Regions from separate parts of the Nocardia sp. GCM10030253 genome, predicted to be linked through region 4. Evidence: riboswitches for the same ligand, from Rfam matches in the RefSeq annotation. Region 4 holds a riboswitch; each other region holds the start of a gene.
What was found. Region 4 has a riboswitch for S-adenosylmethionine ahead of ACFQZZ_RS13770 (amino acid ABC transporter permease). Riboswitches for the same ligand answer to the same signal wherever they lie in the genome.
Positions count from the first base shown of each region.

Region 1: linked by a shared signal. The riboswitch ahead of ACFQZZ_RS10395 (aminotransferase class V-fold PLP-dependent enzyme) and the one ahead of ACFQZZ_RS13770 (amino acid ABC transporter permease) in region 4 are both predicted to bind S-adenosylmethionine.
Region 2: linked by a shared signal. The riboswitch ahead of ACFQZZ_RS28375 (rhodanese-like domain-containing protein) and the one ahead of ACFQZZ_RS13770 (amino acid ABC transporter permease) in region 4 are both predicted to bind S-adenosylmethionine.
Region 3: linked by a shared signal. The riboswitch ahead of ACFQZZ_RS30625 (bifunctional o-acetylhomoserine/o-acetylserine sulfhydrylase) and the one ahead of ACFQZZ_RS13770 (amino acid ABC transporter permease) in region 4 are both predicted to bind S-adenosylmethionine.

Region 1 is NZ_JBHTDL010000005.1:430,506-432,698, reverse strand. Features, by position in the region: gene ACFQZZ_RS10400 (LysE family translocator) at 102-755, opposite strand; SAM riboswitch class IV at 895-1,008, shown strand; gene ACFQZZ_RS10395 (aminotransferase class V-fold PLP-dependent enzyme) at 1,055-2,193, shown strand, end outside.
Region 2 is NZ_JBHTDL010000012.1:440,930-443,122, forward strand. Features, by position in the region: gene ACFQZZ_RS28370 (O-succinylhomoserine sulfhydrylase) at 1-981, opposite strand, end outside; gene ACFQZZ_RS28375 (rhodanese-like domain-containing protein) at 978-1,394, opposite strand; SAM riboswitch class IV at 1,409-1,525, opposite strand; gene ACFQZZ_RS28380 (hypothetical protein) at 1,589-2,044, opposite strand.
Region 3 is NZ_JBHTDL010000014.1:231,501-233,693, reverse strand. Features, by position in the region: gene ACFQZZ_RS30625 (bifunctional o-acetylhomoserine/o-acetylserine sulfhydrylase) at 1-865, opposite strand, end outside; SAM riboswitch class IV at 955-1,065, opposite strand; gene ACFQZZ_RS30620 (TetR family transcriptional regulator) at 1,118-1,852, opposite strand; gene ACFQZZ_RS30615 (MFS transporter) at 1,987-2,193, shown strand, end outside.
Region 4 is NZ_JBHTDL010000006.1:315,127-317,319, forward strand. Features, by position in the region: gene ACFQZZ_RS13765 (hypothetical protein) at 1-213, opposite strand, end outside; SAM riboswitch class I at 491-584, shown strand; gene ACFQZZ_RS13770 (amino acid ABC transporter permease) at 1,038-1,946, shown strand; gene ACFQZZ_RS13775 (amino acid ABC transporter ATP-binding protein) at 1,943-2,193, shown strand, end outside.

The DNA of each region.
Region 1 (2,193 bases), on a different contig from region 4:
CGGCCGCGCGGGCGGCCCAGCCTGCCTGATCGGCACACGGCGAAGGTGCGCGGCGGCGGTGCGCCGTCGAGTGGTCGACAGACTCCGTTCGGCCGCACCGGCTACGCGGCGGACGCGGCGGTGCCGACGCCGAGGGCCGCGAGAATGGCCGCGCTCGCCTGTTCGAGGCGATCGCGGACCTTCGGCTTGCGCAGCATCGCCACCGCGCGGGAGGCGGCGATAGCGAGCAGCACCATCTCCACAGCGGCGATGCTCGACTCGACCGCGCCGAGGGCGAGGGTGTTGGCAAAGGTGACCTCGGTGAGGAATTGGGGCAGCACCGCGAGGTAGAACAGGCCGACCTTCGGGTTGAACATGCACGACACCACACCCGCGGCGAACGCCGAGCGAATCGAGGCGGGAGCGCCGGAATTCGCCTGCGCGGTAACCGCTTCGGTGGGGTCGGCGATCGCACCGGCCGCACGGCGTTGCCGCCGGTGGTCGATCAGCGCCCGAACTCCCAAGTACACCAGGTAGATTCCACCGACGATCTTGAGCGCGCGATAGGCCGTCGCCGACTGCTCCAGCAAGGCGGCGACGCCCGCCGCGACGACAACGGCCCACACGATGCCGCCCAGCGCCGATCCGATCGCCGCGGCGATCCCCGGTCGCGCGTCCACGATCGAGAAGCGCAGCACCAGGAACGAATCGGGGCCCGGTGTGATCGACAGCAGTACGCACACGCCGATGAAACTGAGCAGCAGGGAAAGCGTCACCTACCGATGGGACCGCACATCACGACATCGCGCAACTGGGTTTGACGTGCGCAGATCGTGCGCGACTAGCCTCGGCTCCTCCGGTGGCGTTCGCGATACCGGTTGACAGCGGCATGTGGGGTCTGTCAATCTCGGTGCAGGTCATGAGTACCAGCATCAAGCCCTGGCTAGCTGGTCGGCAACCCTCCTCCGCGGTGGGGTGCTCCAGGTGACGACCTGGCCGCCGCCCGACCGGGCGCGGCAAGCGCGGACTCGAATAACCCCTTGGTTCCGGGTCCCATAGCCGACGGGATTTCGTGATGACTGCTGTTGTGGATCAGAGCTGTGCCGCCCTCGCCCGGGTTTCCGGCGACGACCTGCGGGTGCCGCTCGTTCAGGGCGGAACGACCACCTACGCCAACTTCGACTACGCCGCGAGCGCACCGGCCTTGGCGCAGGTCGCCGACCGGGTACAGCAGTTGCTGCCGTACTACGCGAGCGTGCACCGCGGTGCCGGCTACGCCTCGCGGATCTCCACCGAGTGCTACGAGGCCGCCCGCGGTTCGGTGACGCGGTTCCTCGATGCCGACGATGACCAGGTGGTGGTGTTCACCCGCAACACCACCGATTCGCTGAACCTGCTCGCGGCCTGCGTGCCGGGCGACACCGTAGTGCTCGATATCGAGCACCACGCGAATTTCCTGGCATGGACCAGGCACGGTCGCCGCGTCGTGCGAGCCGCGGACACCGTGGCCGAGACCATCCGGCTGCTCGTCGCCGAACTGTGCAGCAAGCCTGCCGCGCTGCTCGCCGTCACCGGCGCCTCCAATGTCACCGGCGAGGTACTGCCGCTGGAGCGGCTGGCCACCATCGCCCACCAGTGCGGCGCTCGCATTCTTGTCGACGCGGCGCAGCTGGCGCCGCACCGGCGAATCAGCCTGCGCGACACGGGCATCGACTATCTGGCGTTCTCCGGCCACAAGCTGTACGCGCCGTTCGGAGCGGGTGTGCTTGTCGGCCGCCGCGATTGGCTGGATGCCGCCGACCCGTATCTGGCAGGCGGCGGTGCGGTCCGCGAGGTCACCACCACCGGCGCCGACTGGGCCCCCGCGCCGCAGCGCCACGAAGCGGGCTCCCCGAATGTCCTCGGCGCGGCAGCGCTCGCCGCCGCCTGTGACGCGCTCTGTGCGATCGATCCCGAAACACTCGCCACCCACGAGCGCGCGCTCGCCGAGCGCCTGCGCGCGGGACTCTCCGCCATTCCCGGCGTCGATCTTCTCCGCATCTGGGACGACAGCCCCGACACCGTCGGCATCGTCGCCTTCACCCTCGACGGTTTCGTCCCCGGCCACGTCGCCGCCTACCTGTCGGCCGAACACGGCATCGGGGTCCGCGACGGCCGCTTCTGCGCCCACCCGCTGCTCGCCCGTCTCGGCCTCGACGGCGCGCTGCGCGCCAG
Region 2 (2,193 bases), on a different contig from region 4:
AGCGGGTGCGTTCAACTCGAAAGTGACCACGGTCCCGCCGCCGCTCATCTGGCTGGTGGCCAGCGCGTGCTGCGGATGTGATTCCAGGAAGGGATATTTCACCCAGCCAACGGACTTGTTGCCCTCGAGGAACTCGGCGATGCGCAGCGCGGATGCGGTCGAATGACGCACCCGAAGCGGCATGGTCTCCAGGCCCTTGAGCAGAGTCCACGCATTGAACGGGCTCAGCGCGGGGCCGGTGTGGCGCATCAGGTTTTTCACCGGGCCGTCGATGTAATCGTGCTCGCCGAGAATCGCGCCGCCGAGCACCCGACCCTGGCCGTCGATGTGCTTGGTGCCGGAATACACGAGAACGTCGGCGCCGAGTTCGAAGCCGCGCTGCAGCAGCGGTGTGGCGAAAACGTTGTCCAGCACCACCTTCGCGCCCGCCGCGTGTGCGAGTTCGGTGACCCGGCGCACGTCGACAAGCGTCTGCATGGGGTTGGCCGGTGTCTCGAAGAACACCGCCTGGGTTGGCACCGACAGCGCTTGCTCCCACTGGTCGAGGTCGTCGCCGTCGACGAAGACGGTCTCGATGCCCCAGCGCGGCAGAATCTCGTTGCACACCACGAAGCAGGAGCCGAACAGGCTGCGCGCGGCCACGAGTCGATCACCGGCGCCAAGCAGCGCGCCAAGCGCGGTGAAGACCGCGGACATACCGCTGGCCGTGGCGAAGCAGGCTTCGGCGCCGTCCATCAGGCGCAGCCGCTCCTCGAACATGGCGACCGTCGGGTTGCCGTAGCGGGAGTAGACGAAATGCTCGACGTCGCCGGTGAACGCGGCCTCGGCGGCCTCGGCGCTCTCGTAGACGAAGCCGGAGGTCAGGTACAGCGCTTCGGCCGTCTCCTCGAAACCGGAGCGCCGCAAGCCACCTCGCACGCCGAGGGTCGCCGGACCGACGCCCTCGGGCAGCGGCTTGTCGAAGGAACCGCCGGTGATCACGACTGCCGCCACGGAAGTCCGATGGCCCGCCAGCCGGAACCGCCACGATGGCCGGTCGCGTCGAGGCCGCCCTCGAAGCCCTCCAGCACGTTGTAGGACGGGCCGATCCCGAGGCTGGTCGCGATGTCGGCGGCATGCGCGGAACGCTGGCCGGAGCGACACAGGAACACCACGGGGGCCTCCGGGTCGCGGCCGTCGAGTGCCTCGGTCAGTTGCTCCACAAAGGCACTGTTGCGGGTGCCGGTTCCGTCGACCCACTCGATCAGCACCGTCGGGCGCTCGATCGAGGTGGTGTCGGGAACTCCGACGAAGCGCCATTCGGCTTCGGTACGCACGTCCACCAGGACGGCTTCGGGGTTGTCCCGCAATAGTTCCCACGCTTGCTGTGGGGTGATGTCACCGGCATAACTCATGTGGACCTCCTGTGAATCCGCTCTTGCCGCACCTGGGTTTCGGTGCGCGGCCAGGTCGTCACCCGGAGCACCCCGCCGCGGAGGAGGGTTGCCGACCAGCAAGCCGGGGCTTGACGCTGGTTCTCATGACCTGGTTCTGAGATTGCCTGGGCGGGGGTCACCCTGTCAAACCCCAGTTCACGACGCAGGACGAGTCAACCGCAGATGAGCCAACGGTCGCCGGATCGCGTCAGATTCCAGGTCGCGGGCGTCTCCTTGCCGTCGACCTTCGTCGTCACCGTCGCCTTCGCCCGATTCCCGTTGACCATCGGATTCTCGATTTTGGTTATCTCGACCGACTTTCCGGTTTCGATGCCGCCGAGTTGGGGCGCCAGCGATGACTTGCCCTCGTCGAATCCGTCGCAGGCCACACCTGGCGGCGGCGTGATATCCGAACGGCCGCGTGCGTCGGCGTAGTTGCGGACCGCGGCCGCGATCCGGTCGGCTTCTGTGACATTTTTCTCAGCCGGTGACAGCAGTCCGCCGAGCACGATCGCGACGACCACGACCGCCGCGACCACCGCGGCCGCGATGAACGGCCACGCGGAGCGGGAGTCGGTCTGATCGACCTCGATTACTTGGTCGCCGTCGGTGTCTCGCTGATCGGTCATGTCCACGATGATCCCTGGTCCGCGGGGGTATCCGGCGCCCGCCCCCGAACTCGGCGACACGTCGCGGACGATCGGCGTCGCTACTGTGTATGTCGGGGCGCGCCGTGGGTACGCAGTGAAGCGGAGGCCGCTGTGACATCCCGAAGGTC
Region 3 (2,193 bases), on a different contig from region 4:
GCTGCACGCGCGCCTTCAGCGCGTAGGCGGGCGCGCCGAGATCGGCGAACACGGCACCGTGGTAGCTCGGGTCCGGGGTGGTGAAACCGGGGAACCGTGGCTCGCCCTTCTCGTCACGCACGGTCCAGTCGAACGTGCCGCCATCGACGATCACGCCGGCGACCGCCGTGCCGTGCCCGCCGAGGTACTTGGTCGCCGAGTGCACCACGATGTCCGCACCGTGCGCGAGCGGCTGGATCAGGTACGGGGTTGCGACCGTGTTGTCCACGATGAGCGGCAGCCCGTTGGCGTGCGCGATGGCGGAGATGCCGGGAATGTCGAAGATGGCGCTGCTCGGATTGGCGATGGTCTCGCCGTAGAACGCCTTGGTGTTCGGCCGGATGGCCGCACGCCACTGCTCGAGGTCGTCGGGGTCCTCTACGAAGGACACCTCGATACCGAGCTTGGGCAGTGAGTAGTGGAAGAGGTTGTAGGTGCCGCCGTAGAGGTGCGGGCTGGACACGATGTGGTCACCGGCCGAGGCCAGGTTGAGGATCGCGTAGGTCTCCGCGGCCTGCCCGGAGGCCAGCAGCAATGCCGCGACACCGCCCTCGAGGGCGGCGATGCGCTGCTCGACCACGTCCTGGGTCGGGTTCATGATCCTGGTGTAGATGTTGCCCGGTTCGGCCAGACCGAACAGTGCGGCCGCGTGATCGGTATCGCGGAAGGCGTAGGAGGTGGTCTGGTAGATCGGGAGGGCGCGTGCGCCGGTGGTCCCGTCCGGGGCCTGCCCCGCGTGAACCTGCTTGGTCTCGAAGGACCACTGCGTCGGATCGGACGAAACGGTCGGATCGATATCGGCTGCGGACGCGATGGGGTCACTCATGTCTTGCTCCAAAGAGGGTTGTTCGCCAGAACTACTTGCTTACCGGGGTGTGGGCGACGGACAACAACACATTGGGGGAACCTCCTGCAGTAGCGCGCTTGCTCTCGACTTTCGAGAGCCCGGTCATCACCCGGAGCACCCCACCGCTGCTGGAGGGTTGCCGTCCAGCAAGCCGGGGCTTCGCGCTGGCACTCATGACCTGATCGGCATCATAGCTGGCGGTCGGGCGACGATCGAAATCCGTTGCCGAACTCACTGGGTTTCGGTGGCCTGCGGGATGCAGCAGAGGCGTACGAACTCGTCGTAGGTCGTGAGGAACGCGGTGCGGCCCGCCAGGGCTGCCGCTGCCGGGTCGTCTTCATCGAGTATGTCGACCGAGCACTCCATCCCGAGCTGACCGATCAGCTGCCAGGTGCCGACGATCAGCCGCACCTGCAGTGCGTCGGGCTGAGTGTGGAGTCGTTCGGCAAGCACCTCGGCGATCGCGATGGTCTTGTGGTCGGCGTGCTCGAGGCTGCGCGCGCTGACCGACGGGCTGCTGCGCAGGATGCGCTGCATTTGCTGGAACTGCCGGAACGAGATCGGCTCAGTTCCGCCTGCAGCCTGGTCGACAGCGTGCAGGAAGGCCTCGCGCAGCGCTTGCAGCTCGTTGCCGGTGACCGGGAGTCCGCGCAGGGTCTCGGCGACGGCGAGGCCGAAGTCCTTGATCGGCCCGAGGACGATGTCTTCTTTGCTGTCGAAATACCGGTTGATCGTGCGGGGTGACACATCCGCGGCGTTGGCGATCTGCTCGACGGTCGTGGCATCGAAGCCGTGCGCGTCGCAGAGGTCGAGTCCGACCTCGATGATGCGCAAGCGGGTCTGCTGCTTTTTGCGCTCGCGCAGGCCCGCGGGCGCCGGACTCGCGGCATGGTCCTGGTTCGCCTCGGCGCTGGCAGGGGAGTCCGCTGCGGCGCTCGCGCCGGTCGGCGTTGATGACTCGAGCATCCTCCCACTCTATCGCAGCCAGGCCTTTTCGTGTCGCCGACAGCCAAATGTCGGATTGCGACATTTTTCTCTTGACGACAAATGTCTGACAATGACAGGATGATCGCCATACTTCGAGTTACGAGGAGATCAAGGTGACCGAGACTGCGACAGCGGTAGACGTTCCAGAAAAGCAAGGCAGTTCGGCGCGCTGGTTGGCCCTGGCGGTGATCGCGTTGGCCCAGCTCATGGTGGTGCTGGATGCCACCATCGTGACCATCTCGCTGCCGTTCGCACAACGTGATCTCGATATCAGTGATGGCAACAGGCAATGGATGCTCACCGCTTACACGCTGATCTTC
Region 4 (2,193 bases):
GTCGATTGCCGACTGATATGCGCCGAACAGATCATTGGGAGCGGCCGATTGGGCCAGGCCAGGGCGCTCGGCGGACGCAGGAGCTGACGCGGCCGGGGGTGCGGGGGCCGGAACCGCCGGGGCGCCGACGGCGATGGCCGGGGTTGCGAGCGCTAGTGCGGCCGAGCTGGTCGCAATGGCGGTAAGCGTGGTCAGACGGCGCACAACGGTCACAGCGGACCTCTCTCATCGTCGGCACGATCGAGGTCAGGGTACTCCGGCAAACCCTCACAACAGGGCTTCTTCCGACTGGCAACTTTCCGGCGCGTCGCGCGTCGCACGGTCGACACTCGGGCCGAAAGGTGGGGCGTGGCGACGGGCTAAATGATCGCGGGCATGGGGCGCTCGGACAAGGGCTGCGCTCACAGTGATTCCTAACCTTGTTCTGGAGTGCCCTTACTTCGCATGCTGATCGGGCTAAACCCTTCGAGGCCCGCGCTCGGCGCGGGCCGCACCATCCAGAGCGACCGAGAGACCTGGCTCGTCGACGTCGCAGCAACCCCCCGCTCGCCGGGTGCGGGTGCTTCCGCCGGGAACGATGGAGGAAACGAAATGATCACCGAGCAATGCGTCAACCGTTGGGCCCGTCGTCATGTCGACCAGTGCCGCGTCACCGCCGCGAACTGTCGAGGCTGATCGCGCCGCCAGACCGTGCACCCGTCGCTGGCCGGGTGATGTGACCGCCGCCCGATGAGGGGCGGTCCCGTTCGTTTTCTTCGAAGGACCTCGACATGAGTGCGTCCATCGCATCCGGCGCCGCCGTCGGCGGTGCGCCCGGCTCCCCGGACGGGCCCGGCACGAAGGCCGCACCCGGTAGGCCCGCCACCGCAACACCCGACGAATCCGCCAGATCCGACGCCGCTGAATCCCGTGGCCTCGCCCCCGCATCGAGCGAGCCGGGTACGACGGGCGATCCCGCCATCGTCAGTGCACGCAGCGCTACCGCGACGCTCGACAGCGGCGCTGCAACCGCACTCGGTGAGACCACCGAGCCAGCGCTGAAGGTTGCCCCGACACGGCATCCATGGCGGTGGGTGATCAGTGCGGTGGCGCTGGTGCTGCTCGCGCAGTTCATACATGGGTTGGTAACCAATCCGGGCTGGGATTGGTCCACGTTCGCGAAGTACTTCACCGCGAAGTCGGTGTTGTCGGCACTGCGGGTCACGTTGGAGCTCACGGTGTGGGGTACTGCGCTCGGGTTCGTGATCGGTACCGCATTGGCGATCGCGCGGCTGTCGAACAATCCGGTGCTGCGGGTGATTTCATGGGTCTACATCTGGGCGTTCCGGTCGATTCCGTTGATCGTGCAGCTGCTGTTCTGGTTCAACCTTGCCTACCTGTACAACACGCTGTCCCTCGGAATCCCTTTCGGCCCCCCGTTTCTGACCTTCGAAGTGAACGGCGTGATCAGCGGGTTCACCGCGGCGGTGATCGGGTTGGCGCTGCACCAGGCGGCATACTCGGCCGAAATCATCCGTGCCGGCTTCATCTCGGTCGATCCCGGCCAACTGGAAGCCGCGGCGGCGCTCGGCATTCCGCGCCTACGCCAGTTCCGCACCATCATCGTCCCGCAGGCGATGCGATCCATCCTGCCGAACGCGACCAACGAAGTGATCAGCCTGTTCAAGGGCACCTCGATCGTGTCGGTGATGGCGATCGCCGAGCTCTTTTACCAGGTCCAGGTGATCTACGGCCGCAGTGGCCGGGTGGTGCCGCTGCTCATGGTCGCCACGGTCTGGTACATCATCCTGACCACGATCCTGTCGGTGGCGCAGTTCTACATCGAACGCCACTACGCCAAGGGCGCACAGCGCACACCGCCGCCGACACCACTGCAGCGGGCATGGCAGAGGCTGCGCGACGTCGCCGAAATCGGTTCGGCCGCACCGCGCGGAGCGACCCGATGAGCGCCGGTGCGCTCGACACGGTCGAGCAGCGGCATACCGGCACGGCTCCCGCCGTCCAGGTCCGTGGTGTCCGCAAATCGTATGGCGCGCACGAGGTCCTGCGCGGCATCGACCTGACCGTCGCCGCGGGCGAAGTGGTCACCGTCATCGGCCCATCCGGTTCCGGCAAGTCGACGCTGCTGCGGGTGATCAACCACCTGGAGCCGCTCGAAGCGGGCACCGTGCACATCGACGGCGAGCTGATCGG